DNA from 4 places in the Cytobacillus sp. QJM3NY_8 genome. Region 1 is predicted to be linked to each of the others. Evidence: riboswitches for the same ligand, from Rfam matches in the RefSeq annotation. Region 1 holds a riboswitch; each other region holds the start of a gene.

Region 1 (3,209 bases):
TGTGGAGGGATCCAGGCCTGATATAAAGGTTCCAATGCGTGAGATAGAGTTAAGTCCCACTTCCGGAACTTTTGGAGAGGAAATCAATGAGCCGGTTCGAGTATATGATACGAGCGGACCTTATACGGATCCTCAATATACGGCAGATCTAAAAAAAGGGCTTCCTGCTCTGAGAAGCCGGTGGATTCATGAACGCGGGGATGTTGAAGAGTATGATGGGCGGAAAATAAAGCCCGAGGATAATGGGTACCGCGATGAACATGATCCGCGTGCTAATCATAAAGTTTTTCCTGGCTTATCCCGCAAGCCATTGAGAGCAAAAAAAGGAAAGAATGTTACCCAGCTTCACTATGCAAAAAAGGGGATCATTACTCCTGAGATGGAGTATATAGCCATTCGGGAAAATATGGATCCGGAATTTGTGCGGTCTGAAGTAGCAAGAGGGCGGGCAATCATTCCTTCCAATATCAATCATCCTGAGACAGAGCCGATGATCATCGGAAGGAATTTCCACGTAAAAATTAATGCGAACATTGGAAATTCTGCTGTTTCATCCTCTATTGAGGAAGAGGTAGAAAAAATGACCTGGGCTACTCGATGGGGAGCAGACACGATCATGGATCTATCTACAGGCAAAAATATTCATACCACACGTGAATGGATTATCAGGAACTCTGCCGTTCCGGTCGGCACCGTTCCCATTTATCAGGCACTTGAAAAGGTTAATGGCATTGCCGAGGATCTTACGTGGGAAGTTTACAGAGATACCTTAATCGAACAAGCTGAGCAGGGGGTTGACTACTTTACCATTCATGCAGGTGTCCTTTTGAGGTATGTTCCGCTGTCGGCAAAACGCTTAACCGGAATTGTATCGAGGGGCGGATCCATTATGGCCCAATGGTGTTTGCATCATCATAAAGAAAACTTTTTATATACACATTTTGAAGAAATCTGCGAGATCATGAAAGCCTATGATGTGGCCTTCTCACTCGGGGATGGGCTGCGCCCGGGATCGATTGCAGATGCCAATGACGAGGCTCAATTTGCAGAGCTCGAGACACTTGGGGAGTTGACGAAAATTGCATGGGAACACGATGTACAGGTAATGGTGGAGGGACCTGGCCATGTTCCAATGCATTTAATTAAAGAGAATATGGATAAACAATTGGAGATCTGCAAGGAAGCGCCATTTTATACACTTGGGCCCCTAACAACAGATATAGCTCCAGGATATGACCACATTACCTCTGCAATCGGGGCTGCCATGATAGGCTGGTATGGTACGGCAATGCTTTGCTATGTTACTCCTAAAGAACATTTGGGTTTGCCAAATAGAGATGATGTACGCGAGGGTGTCATTACTTATAAAATTGCAGCGCATGCTGCAGATCTGGCAAAGGGCCACCCGGGAGCACAAAAAAGAGATGATGCCCTGTCAAAAGCCCGGTTTGAATTCCGCTGGAGGGATCAATTCAATCTGTCGCTTGATCCTGAACGCGCATTGGAATACCATGATGAGACATTGCCGGCTGAAGGGGCTAAAACAGCTCACTTCTGTTCCATGTGCGGGCCAAAATTCTGCAGCATGAGAATTTCGCAGGATATCCGGAATTATGCAAAAGAGAATAAGCTTGACACGGACGAAGCGATACAGAAGGGCTTGGAAGAAAAAGCTGAGGAATTTAAAAAAACCGGGGGAAGTATTTATCAGTAAAAATAGTATTTTAGTAATTTAATAGTAATTATATCTGCTGGGGGTGCCGTTTGCAGGCTGAGATTAAAGCAAAAGCTTTAAAACCCTTGGAACCTGATCTGGCATACCAGCGTAGGGAAGTGGAGTATCGGGGCTATATTCATAAGCCCCGTACAGCCACTTTCTATTTAGAAGGTGGTTTTTAATTTGCTAAAAGCATAAAAAAACAGGGGAGTTATCGCTATGAGGAAACAGCTGCATGTTATATCAGATGGAAAGCTATCTCTAGAGGCTTTTGCTGAGATAGCAGGTGAAGTGGAACCCTTTGCAGACAGGTTCCACTTGAGGGAAAAGCATCGAACCTCAAGGGAGCTATATGAAGGAGTTAAGCTGCTTTGTAATGAGGGAATCCCCATTCATAAAATTGTTATAAATGATCGGGTGGATGTTGCATGGGCATGTAAAACAGGTGTCCATCTTGCTTTTCACAGCCTTCCAGTCCGTGTTGTCAAAACGCATTTTCTAGATATGCCCATCGGATGTTCCGTACATTCTCCTGAAGAAGCAGAAGAGGCTGCAAAACAGGGGGCTGATTATATCCTGTTTGGGCACATATTTGAAACCGACTCCAAGAAGGGAATCCCGCCAAGGGGCACTGGGTCACTGGAGGCTCTTAAAAAGGCAGTAGAAATTCCGGTAATGGCAATTGGAGGCATTAAACCAGAGAAAGTCCCTGAGGTCTTGGAGGCGGGGGCAGATGGCATTGCTGTAATGTCAGGGATTTTGCAGGCAAAGGACCCTGCAGAGGCAGCGAAGCTCTTTTCAAAAAAGTTAAATGAGGAGGGGGAAAAATGAGGAAAATTTATGACGCCGTTATAGTTGGCGGTGGCATTAACGGAAGCTCCATTGCTTTTCAATTGGCTAAAAGAGGGTATAAAGTGGCCGTTTTGGATAAGGGTAAAATAGCCGGCAAGGCTTCCGGAGCGGCAGCTGGAATTTTAGGAGCCCAAACGGAACTGGCAGAAGACGGCCCGCTATTTCAGCTGGCATGCAAAAGCCGCTCCATGTACCGGATCCTGATTCCTGAACTGGAAGATTTATCACAAGTGCATATTGGCTATCAAAATAAGGGTGTATATAAAGTGGCGGCTAATAAAGAGGAGGAGCAGACATTAAAAAGATTGATAGAAAGCCAGCAAAAAGCGGGTGAGCAGGCCGAATGGTTTTCGATTGATGACCTGATTAAACGTGAGCCATCCGTATCAAACAAATTGCTGGGTGCCATGTATATACCGAATGACGGACAGGTTCAGGCATATGAATTGTCCCTTGCCTTTGCAAAAGCTTCAATGGCCCTCGGTGCAGAAATTTATGAGTATACACACGTATCAGATTTTATTTTAAAAGATGAAAAGGTTCATGGGGTCAAAACCAGCCAGGGAGAATTCCTGGCAGAATCCGTTATCGTGGCTTCCGGGGCCTGGAGCAGGGAGGTTCTTGAAAGAGCGGGCCTTTC
Region 2 (3,209 bases), 1.1 Mb from region 1:
GGCGAAAGCCGTCCAATGCAGCAACAGTAATGGGGAAGAAGCAAACCAGCGTGATGACAATCAGCTTTGGAAGTATCCCGAAACCAAACCAAACAACCAGCAAAGGAGCCAGAACAATTATAGGCACATTTTGTGAAAGTATGAGGAGAGGGTAAACCGACTCCCTTATAAAAGGCAATAAGTGCAGTATAACGGCTGTGATTAAACCTATGACGGTGCCAATGGCAAATCCCAATAGGGAAAGCATGACTGTCGATTGAAGGTGGTGGCTGAAGCCCTCCCAGCCCGAAATCGCTTCCAGAACGATTTCTGTTGGCGGAGGCAGGAGCCATGCAGGGACTTCTGCCAGATTTACTGCCATTTCCCAAGCAATGAATAAAAGAAGGAGAACCGCAGCCGGCCTCCATCCTTTTCTGAACAAATTTATCATGGACGATATTTCTCCGTTAAATCAATCATTTCAATACCGTCCGGCTGATATAGAACCTTTACCTGTGAGATTACATTGCTGCTTCCTCTTTCAATCATTTTTCTGTTCATATCAGCTATGATTTTCAATAAATGGTCTAAATCGCCTTCCATCGTTGTTTCGAGGGGATGCACTTCGTACTTAACACCGGATTGCTGAATGACACTAATTGCTTCATCAACGTAAGGTATAACATTTTCCCCATCTTTTGTTTTCGGTATGATCTGAATGCTTACAAGTGCGTTTGCCATATTTGAACTCTCCTTATTCCGGCAGGAAGTCATTAGTAAATGCTTTGCCTGCATCTAATTCTTTATCTAAAAGACCATTTTCATGCATCCAGTCTGCATAGTTTTCCCAGACTTCAAGCTTTTGTTCACCCCATCTTGAAGCATCATCCTGATAGCGGGGGGATAGCCATTCCTGGCTTTTTTTGACCAATTCGCTGTCCAGATCCGGAGCATTCTTTAACAAAAAATCTGCTGCTTCGCCAGGTTGATCGATTGCAAATTCATATCCCCTTGCTGCTGCTTTTACAAATGCTTTGACAGTATCCGGATCATCTGCAATCATTTTTTCGCTGGTTGCGAGAACGGGCGTGTAGTAATCCAGTTTTTCTGAGTAGTCGGTAAGGTAGACCATATTAATCTTTTCCCCCCGAAGTTCTGCTTCTACACCTGTCCATCCATAATAAATCCATGCGAAGTCTATATCTCTTTTAACAGCTGTAAAAAAGTCAGCATCCCCCATATTAACAATTGAGACCTTATCAATATTAGCGTTTTCCTTCTTCATTAGGGAGTCTATTACCGATTTTTCTACAGGTGCCCCCCAGCCGCCATAAGTTTTTCCTTCAAAGTCTTTCGGCGATTTAATGTTTTTTTCGGCAGGGGATGCAAAACCGGAAGTATTATGCTGAATAACAGCTGCTATCGATACAAGGGGAACGCCCTGTACACGTGCTTCCGTGATGCTTTCCTGATAGCTGACACCAAAATCAGCCTTGCCTGATGCAGTCAATTGATCTGCACCTGCTTCACCTGGCATTATAATTTCTACATCGAGCCCTTCTTCTTTAAAATATCCTTTGTCCTTTGCGGCATATAAGCCGGTATGATTGGTATTAGGTGTCCAATCCAGTACAACAGTAACTTTTTTCAAATCTTGTTTGCTGTCTGAATCTTCGCTTCCAGTCTGATTATCCGGTCCATTGCCGGCACAGCCTGAAAGAAGCAGCAGCGAACAGATAGCGGCAATCCACTTTTTCATAAGTACTCCTCCTAAAAAACGTTATGTAATAAGGAAAGTTAATGATAGTCTGCCCTGTAAAATAAAAACGCCCCGGTATAAACCAGGGCGCATATAAAAAACATTTAGTATGTTTAAGAATATGTTCCCTACGCTGGTATGAGCCAGATCAGGTTCAAAGGGTCAGCATCTTAATGATGAAGTCTCAACCGGCATACCGGTTCCCCTACATTTCTTGCTATTTAATTTTGACAGCATAAATACTTTCCATCATTATTATAGCAAATAATATTAAAATGCACAGAAAATAATTATTTCATTCCAATCGTCCTGCTCTCTTTCCAAATTCTGAATTTTTCAAGTTCACCTGTAATTTGGCTAACGGCAAAACCAAGGACTGCTACATCATCTAAGATTCCCATTCCTATTAAAAAGTCAGGAACAAGGTCTATTGGGGAAACAAAGTATAGTATGGAAGCAATAATAAAGATAATCGATTTTTTTGAAATAATATGCCGGTAATCGCCTTTAGACCATGACTTTACTAAATCGATCAGAAGCTGAAACTTTTCCCATATATCACTTAATGAAGATTGGTTTTTATCTGCTTTAAGTGTAGCCTTTCTTAAAAGTCCTTTTGTTTTTTCAGGATCGTCCGCATAACGTTTAGCCCTGGATGAAAATTTTTTATAGCCGTCCTTATAAACTTTGGTTTCTATTTCAGGCATAGCTATCACTCCTATATTGATAATTCGCATAAACAGTTATAATCTAGTATTTACCGCATACCTGACATGACATAAACATTTCATTGGGAGAAATAAATGGAAATCAAATTTAACCTGTGACAAAACCTTATTGGGAGCTGATATCTATGCTTGAGAAATGGCTGAAAGAATCAAATTATACAGTAATATTGACTGGAGCAGGAATGTCGACAGAAAGCGGACTGCCTGATTTCAGGTCTGCCAATAATGGATTATGGAATGGGAAAGATCCTGGGAAAATAGCCAGTACAAAAGCATTGAATGAAAATGTGAACGAATTTATAGAATTTTATCGGCACAGGGTAATCGGGCTTAAGGAGTGTAATCCCCATCAAGGGCACTATATTCTTGCAGATTGGGAAAAGAGAGGTATTATTAAGAGCATTATTACCCAGAACGTGGATGGATTTCATGGACTCGCGGGAAGTGAAAAAATATCAGAGCTCCATGGAAATCTGCAGACACTCCATTGCCAGAAATGTAAAAAAGAGTTCCCGAGCGAGGGGTATTTGCATGGTCAATTCCAATGCCGTTGCGGGGGTGTGCTCCGTCCTTCAGTGGTTCTGTTTGGGGAAATGCTCCCTGAGGAGGCCTTAGATTTCGCAGCAGATGAAACAGAAAAAGCAGAACTTTTTATTGTTCTGGGATCATCCTTGACTGTAACACCTGCAAATCAGTTTCCGCTGATAGCCAAACAAAAAGGAGCAAAACTTGTGATTATTAAT
Region 3 (3,209 bases), 810 kb from region 1:
TTCAAAGACTTGATGTATAGTCTTCCTGTTATCTAAAATCTGAAGTGCAGCATAGGGATTTACAAATCCAGCAATTAATTCCCGGTCAGTTAACGGAAGCTTTTCCCCTTTGTAAATCCCTGCCTTTTTTCCTAATAGACCTGCTCTTACTGTGCTTGGAAGCCAGATACCCTCAAGCAGTAGTTCTTCTGCATATTTATTAAAGCAGTCTGCAGTGCTTCCATTAAATAAAATTTCGCCTTCCCGGTTTAGCACCACACAGCGGTCGGTCAAATCAATCCAATCATCCAGCTTGTGCTCAATGATTAGAAGGGCAAAGGATTGCTCCTCTTTTAGCTCTTTGATGATACGGGTAAGTTCATAGCTTGAAGCCGGGTCAAGATTTGCTGTCGGTTCATCCAAAATCAGGATATCCGGTTTTAATGACAATACACATGCAAGTGCAAGTTTTTGCTTTTGTCCCCCCGAAAGGGTGTGGATTAAGGCGTGCTTAAATGGCAGAAGATGAACAAGTTCCAGTGCTTCATCAATCTTGTTCTCAATTTCTGCAGGAGGTGTTTTCATATTCTCAAGGCCGAATGCCAGCTCCTCTTCAACTGTTGTCATGCAAAACTGGCTTTCAGGATCCTGAAACACAATGCCAATGTGCTGATTAATTTCACCTGGCGGGAATTCATCCAGTATCTTTTCTTTGAAGGAAATGGTGCCATCCAAGTCGCCATCAACGGCTTCCGGATACAATTTATTTAAGCAGAAAGCAAGCGTGCTTTTTCCGCAGCCGCTGGGTCCCAATAATAGAACAGCTTCCCCTGAATTAAGGCTGAAATTCACATTCTTAAAAACAGGATTCTTCACATCTTCATGCCGGAAGGACAGCTTTTCTGTTATTAATAAAGGCTGGTTATGCTGAAATGCCATTTTGTGATTTTTCCCTTCTCAGCTCTTTTCCGATAGGGAAGCTGTTTAATGCCCCAGTTTTAGCAAGACTCTTACTCAGCCATTTCCCCAGCAATCCAGCGAGCAAAGCACCGCTAACCAGTCTCACAAAAAACATGGCAGTTACATAACCGGGTGAGAGGGCTGCGTAGCCGGAAATGAAATAGCCCCAAATAAAGCTTGTAACAGAAGAACCCATGCCGGCAGCAATTAAAACCCATGTCCGGTAATTGTTCCATTTAGTTGCCGCAAAAACAGCTTCTGCTCCAATCCCCTGAATCATGCCTGAAAGAATCAGGCGAGGGCCTACTGCATTGCCAATCATGACTTCAATGGCCGCTGCGATGGTTTCCGATAAAAAGGCTGCTCCGGGTTTTCTGATTATGTACGCTGCGATGATTGAAACAATAAACCAAATGCCAAAAATCAGATCATAGCCAATTAAGCCAAACATCCCATATAACACGTTGCCAAATTGCATGAACACCAGGTATACAACTGCAAACACAACAGCGAGTACAGATAGGACAATGACCTCACGAAGCTTCCATTTTTCGAGCATTTTACACAGCCCCCTTCTTGGAAGGACTGTTTGCAGACATATTAACCGTCATGACAATATGAGTGGAATCGCTTTTCTTACAGCTTTCGAAAGCATCTTCCAGCGTTTTAAAAACATCGTGTGCATTCCCATCTAATCTTGAAGCATAATGCACTCCTTCAGTAAACGTTCCCTGTGCCTTTGCGAGCTCGACTTGGTTCATAATGACGTTCATGTATCCAGGAATCCCCATCGGATAAAGTGCGAACTGGACAGCGACTTCCTGGCTGATTCCAGCAGATTTTTTTTCATTCGCCTTCTCTTCATTTTCAGCAAGATAAGCATCTCCGGCAGTATCGCCAGGGCATCCATTTGAAAATGTGCCGTTAAATACTACATGATCACCATGCTTAGCAGCTTCAAGATAAATCGCTTTGACTACATCAAAAACATGAATGGACCTGCCGCGCACACAAGTGCTCACATCATCTGTTTCCATCCATACCTTGCTTGTATCCACTTCTTTTAGAGCAGATAAAATAACATCCACAAACCTGTCAGTCATTGGATAAATCGAAAACCTGCACCCTGTAATCTCGCTGGTTCCGCATAAGAAATTTTCCTGCATTTTGCCATCCTCCTGGTTTATATAAAATTAAAAAACTGCATTCCCAAAAGGAAATGCAGTTGAATGATATCAATACACTAGAAATGATAGCCGTTCACCTGCACTTCCCCACGCTGGTATTATCCAGATCGGGTGATAAGAGTCAGAACGGATTGTTCTTCTCAGCCAAAAAGCTCCCCTAGTGCAAAATAAGATATGCAGTTTTTATTGACTCCATCTTAATACGGAGCATCCAAATTGTAAATGACTAATTTACAATTCTTTAAATCAAATGATCAATGAAAACAGATAAACGCCTTCAATAACACAGATAAGCTATGAAAAAATTTCTGCATTGTCCATGTCATGTTCTAATCCAATCCTTCCCTTCATAAAAGTGTAATAGGACAATTTTACACCGAGAATAGGGGGCAAATTGGATGATATATAGAATGCTTGCTTTAAATATTGACGGAACACTACTCCAATCAAATGGAAGACTTCATAAATCAACAAAAGAAGCGATTGAATATGTGCAGCAAAAAGGAATTTATGTAACACTTGTCACATCCAGAAGCTTTCCATCCGCGAAAAAAGCGGCCAAAGCATTGAAAATCAATTCCTTGCTGGTCACACACAGGGGAGCTTATATTGCAGCTTCTCAGGAAAAGCCGATATTTGTAAAAAGGATACAGGAAGATGAAACGTTTGAAATCGTGCGCCTGCTTGAAGGCTTTACCTGTCAAATCAGGCTGGTGCACGAAAAATATTCCCTTGCCAACAAAACCAAGCTCAATACCAATATGCTTGCTAAAACTGTTTTTACAACCGGCGATCCCATTTTTTACTCGCAGCAATTTGTGGATTCATTAAGTGATACCATTTTAGATGAGCCGGTCACACCGCCAAAAATTGAAGTGTATTTTGAAGATAAAGACGACCTTGAGGATGTCCAGGCAGCCATTAGGGGCATGTTTGAAAATGTAGAAGTCATTAAGTTAAGTGATCTGCGGATGGATATTGTACCTGCCGGAGTTTCAAAGCTGAATGGTTTGCTCTATTTATGTGAACATCTCGGAATTTCCCGAAACCAAATGGTCGTTATAGGCGACTCGGAGGATGATC
Region 4 (3,209 bases), 2.1 Mb from region 1:
GTTTATCCATTATGCCCATGAAGGTGCAACGATGCAGACAAGTGCGTTCCTATCCAGCTTATTTGTCCTGCTGGGTACACACGGAGCCCATGTTACATTGGGAATTGGCTGGGCAACTATGGTCATTATCCAGCTTTTAAAAAGAGGCCTTACCCCTACTACAGCAAGAAAAACGTTTATTATCGGCCTTTACTGGCACTTCCTTGATGTGGTCTGGATCTTTATTTTCACATTCGTGTATTTGAAAGGACTGGTGGCTTAAATGGAACATCATCAATCAAAAAGCTTCCCTATAAGCCATGTCATTGGATTTGTTGTTTCCCTTGTGCTGACATTTGCAGCAGCAGGTATTGCCCTAAAAACGAACCTCTCTTTTAAAGTGATCATGTGGATCATCGGCTCGCTGGCTGTCATTCAGGCAGGCATGCAGCTGTTCATGTTCATGCACTTAAGAGAAGGAGAAGACGGCAAAACGAACTTAGTTAATATGATTTATGCCGTATTTATGGTTATTGTAATTGTAGTAGGTTCTATTTGGGTTCTCACTTCTGGGCACGCGGCTCATTAATTCAAGAAAAGCGGAATCGCCTTGTCCATCCCATGAGCCAGATAATAAAACCGGTCTCCCTTTTGGAGGCCGGTTTTATTTGTATTGTCTGATTCCCTTGCTGCCCTTTGTCATTTCTTCCATCACATTAATAAAAAATCCGAATCCAAAAATTAGCATGGATGATACCATAATGCTTAAACCGATTGATAAAACATACTCACCCGTGAGACCGCTTACAAAAAAGCTTGAAATAAAGACAATTAACCCTAAAAGAATACCGGCCGCAGTAACATTTCTAAAAAAATGCAGCACCTTTTGCTGTTTTAAAGTCATATTTTCATCCCCTTTTATTTAATATTCTAACTATGTTCACAAATTTGTCAAACTTTTTGTCACAAAATTGTCAAATTTATTTATGCAAAAAAAGCTTTGCAAAGGTGCAAAGCAATTTTCTACTGATATAGCTTTTTAATGTTCTCCAAATCTTTCTTTAAATTGCCTATTTCCTGCCTGGTCAGCATTAATGGCATTTGATCGTAAAGTGTAATAATCTGTCCTCCCTCATCCTCTTCATGAAGGGATAAATAGTTATACAAATTTTCACATTGATTTTTGTTAAGGACAGACTGGGTGCTGAAATTTTTAACCTTCTGGATCTCAAAGGCACTGGTTTCTGCATCATATACACCTGTAATAATATTGCCCTGCAATGTGTTTGACAAACAATCACTCCCCTTTTTGAGTAATATACCCATTTTTCAGGAGCAGTTTCCTAAAATAAGAAAAAACCTCTTTGGAAATTTCCAAAGAGGCTGATTATATTAGGAAGCGCGTTTTTGTGATTGAATAACTTCATCCGTTTTTCTTATGATCAATCTTGGAGCTGAAGATATAATTAATACTGCTAAAATCGAGCAGAGAATAGCTGCTCCGAGCATGGTTGCACCGTTTGCCAGGAAGGAAAAGAGAACCGGTGACATCCCTTCCGGCGCATAGCTCCCAAAGAAAAGGACACCTGCTATGAAATGCCAGAAATACCGGGCAAGGCTTCCGGCAAACACAGCTAAAACAACCCAGCCCAATGCCTTTTTCTTGTTTCCGCTGCGCAGCTGATTTTGAATTGGTCGGAAAAACAAACCGGCAAAACCGATACAGGCAAATGCCACAAAGTACTCAATAAATGCCTGAAGCGGAGTCGCAATCCAGGCATCACCCATGGCAATCTGCAATATTCCCCATAATAGACCGGCAATGAAGCTGACTTTAAAGCCCCATCTGAATGCCAAAATGAATATGGGAATCATCGCAGCAGAAATCGAAATGGAAGGCGACAGCTTAATAGATGGAAGGAAATCCAAAATAATAGCAAATGCTGCAAAAAATGAAGCTTCAATCATCGCCGTCAGGCTTAATTTTTTCATAAAAAAATCCCCCTATAATCGTATGACGATACCCCAAGGGAGAACAAGCAGGCAGAAAAACCCCTTCCGCCTTTTATTCCACATTCCTGCGCTAGCATTATCTAACAGGTTCAAAGGGTCAGAACAGCGAACTATTCACTCTCAGCAGAATGCTCCCCTTGTGGCACGTTATTGTATTATCCAATTTTAGTATAAATGAAATAAATGAAAGTGAAAAGGATTATTTTCCCTCTCCAAATATAGCCTGTTTATCCCACTTTCCGATACGGTAATACATAAAGGCGATGACACTGCTTATAGCAAAGCTTATCCCCATGCCTGCAGCAATTCCTTTATCACCCATAAACTTTGAAAATAGGAATGTTAAAGGATAGCGCAGGATCCAGAATGAAATGATATTCAGTATGAGCACTTGAAACATCGCACCGGAAGCTCTTACCACACCATTCAATATAAAATTAATGCCCAGGAGCGGATAAAAAAAGGCAATGATCTTTAAATAGTCAGTGCCATACTGAACTGATTCTTTATCCTGTATAAACAGGCGCACCCCGTGTTCTGCAAATAGGACCGTACCAAAAGCGATGATAAACATGATTCCAAGATTGTAAATGACTCCGTACAAGGCGATTTGATGAACCCGTTCCCATTGATTTCTCCCTATATTTTGACCGGCCATACTGTTGACTGCAGTCCCCAATGCCATCGCAGGAAGCATAATGATGCTGTCAATACGCTGAGCTGCACCAAATCCCGCAACCACGTCATCGCCAAAAGAGGTGACGACAGACATAATAGCCATAACACCAGCCGATATAACGGTCATTTGAAGTCCAGAAGGGATGCCGAGCTTGAAAATTAATGCCGCTTCCTCTTTATGCGGCCAAGAAGGAATAGTGAACGGCGCCAGCTTTTTGCGGAGTATGAATATCATTCCGATCATAAATGCGAACCCCTGTGAAAGGATCGTAGCACAAGCTGCCCCATCAATACCAAGCTGGAATACAGATATAAAAAGAGGGTCCAGGATTGCATTTAATACGACTGCTATCAGGACAAAGTACAGTGGACTCTTGCTGTCTCCGAGCGCCCTGAGTACGGTTCCTATAAAATTGTATCCAAATAAAAACAGAATACCAATGAAGTTAATCTGCAAATAGGATGCTGCACCTTCAGCCATTCCTGCAGGTGTGCCCATTATGGCCAAAATTCTTTCTGCAAACAGGAATCCGGCTATT

The links. A riboswitch is a leader RNA that binds a small molecule or an ion and turns the genes downstream of it on or off. The one in region 1 is predicted to bind thiamine pyrophosphate.
Region 2: linked by a shared signal. The riboswitch ahead of AC0VZ9_RS08525 (ABC transporter substrate-binding protein) and the one ahead of tenI (thiazole tautomerase TenI) in region 1 are both predicted to bind thiamine pyrophosphate.
Region 3: linked by a shared signal. The riboswitch ahead of AC0VZ9_RS06975 (YkoF family thiamine/hydroxymethylpyrimidine-binding protein) and the one ahead of tenI (thiazole tautomerase TenI) in region 1 are both predicted to bind thiamine pyrophosphate.
Region 4: linked by a shared signal. The riboswitch ahead of thiT (energy-coupled thiamine transporter ThiT) and the one ahead of tenI (thiazole tautomerase TenI) in region 1 are both predicted to bind thiamine pyrophosphate.

What each region holds. Positions count from the first base shown of each region.
Region 1 covers NZ_CM149681.1:496,788-499,996, forward strand. Annotated here, with positions in the region: gene thiC (phosphomethylpyrimidine synthase ThiC) at 1-1,714, shown strand, start outside; TPP riboswitch at 1,744-1,849, shown strand; gene tenI (thiazole tautomerase TenI) at 1,937-2,548, shown strand; gene thiO (glycine oxidase ThiO) at 2,545-3,209, shown strand, end outside.
Region 2 covers NZ_CM149681.1:1,615,550-1,618,758, forward strand. Annotated here, with positions in the region: gene AC0VZ9_RS08515 (ABC transporter permease) at 1-430, opposite strand, end outside; gene AC0VZ9_RS08520 (thiamine-binding protein) at 427-720, opposite strand; gene AC0VZ9_RS08525 (ABC transporter substrate-binding protein) at 734-1,738, opposite strand; TPP riboswitch at 1,847-1,955, opposite strand; gene AC0VZ9_RS08530 (YkvA family protein) at 2,029-2,445, opposite strand; gene AC0VZ9_RS08535 (NAD-dependent deacylase) at 2,592-3,209, shown strand, end outside.
Region 3 covers NZ_CM149681.1:1,309,511-1,312,719, forward strand. Annotated here, with positions in the region: gene AC0VZ9_RS06965 (ABC transporter ATP-binding protein) at 1-918, opposite strand, end outside; gene AC0VZ9_RS06970 (ECF transporter S component) at 902-1,498, opposite strand; gene AC0VZ9_RS06975 (YkoF family thiamine/hydroxymethylpyrimidine-binding protein) at 1,500-2,105, opposite strand; TPP riboswitch at 2,194-2,295, opposite strand; gene AC0VZ9_RS06980 (Cof-type HAD-IIB family hydrolase) at 2,525-3,209, shown strand, end outside.
Region 4 covers NZ_CM149681.1:2,607,181-2,610,389, forward strand. Annotated here, with positions in the region: gene qoxC (cytochrome aa3 quinol oxidase subunit III) at 1-262, shown strand, start outside; gene qoxD (cytochrome aa3 quinol oxidase subunit IV) at 263-568, shown strand; gene AC0VZ9_RS13560 (hypothetical protein) at 644-883, opposite strand; gene AC0VZ9_RS13565 (hypothetical protein) at 1,003-1,272, opposite strand; gene thiT (energy-coupled thiamine transporter ThiT) at 1,372-1,971, opposite strand; TPP riboswitch at 2,038-2,140, opposite strand; gene AC0VZ9_RS13575 (MATE family efflux transporter) at 2,192-3,209, opposite strand, start outside.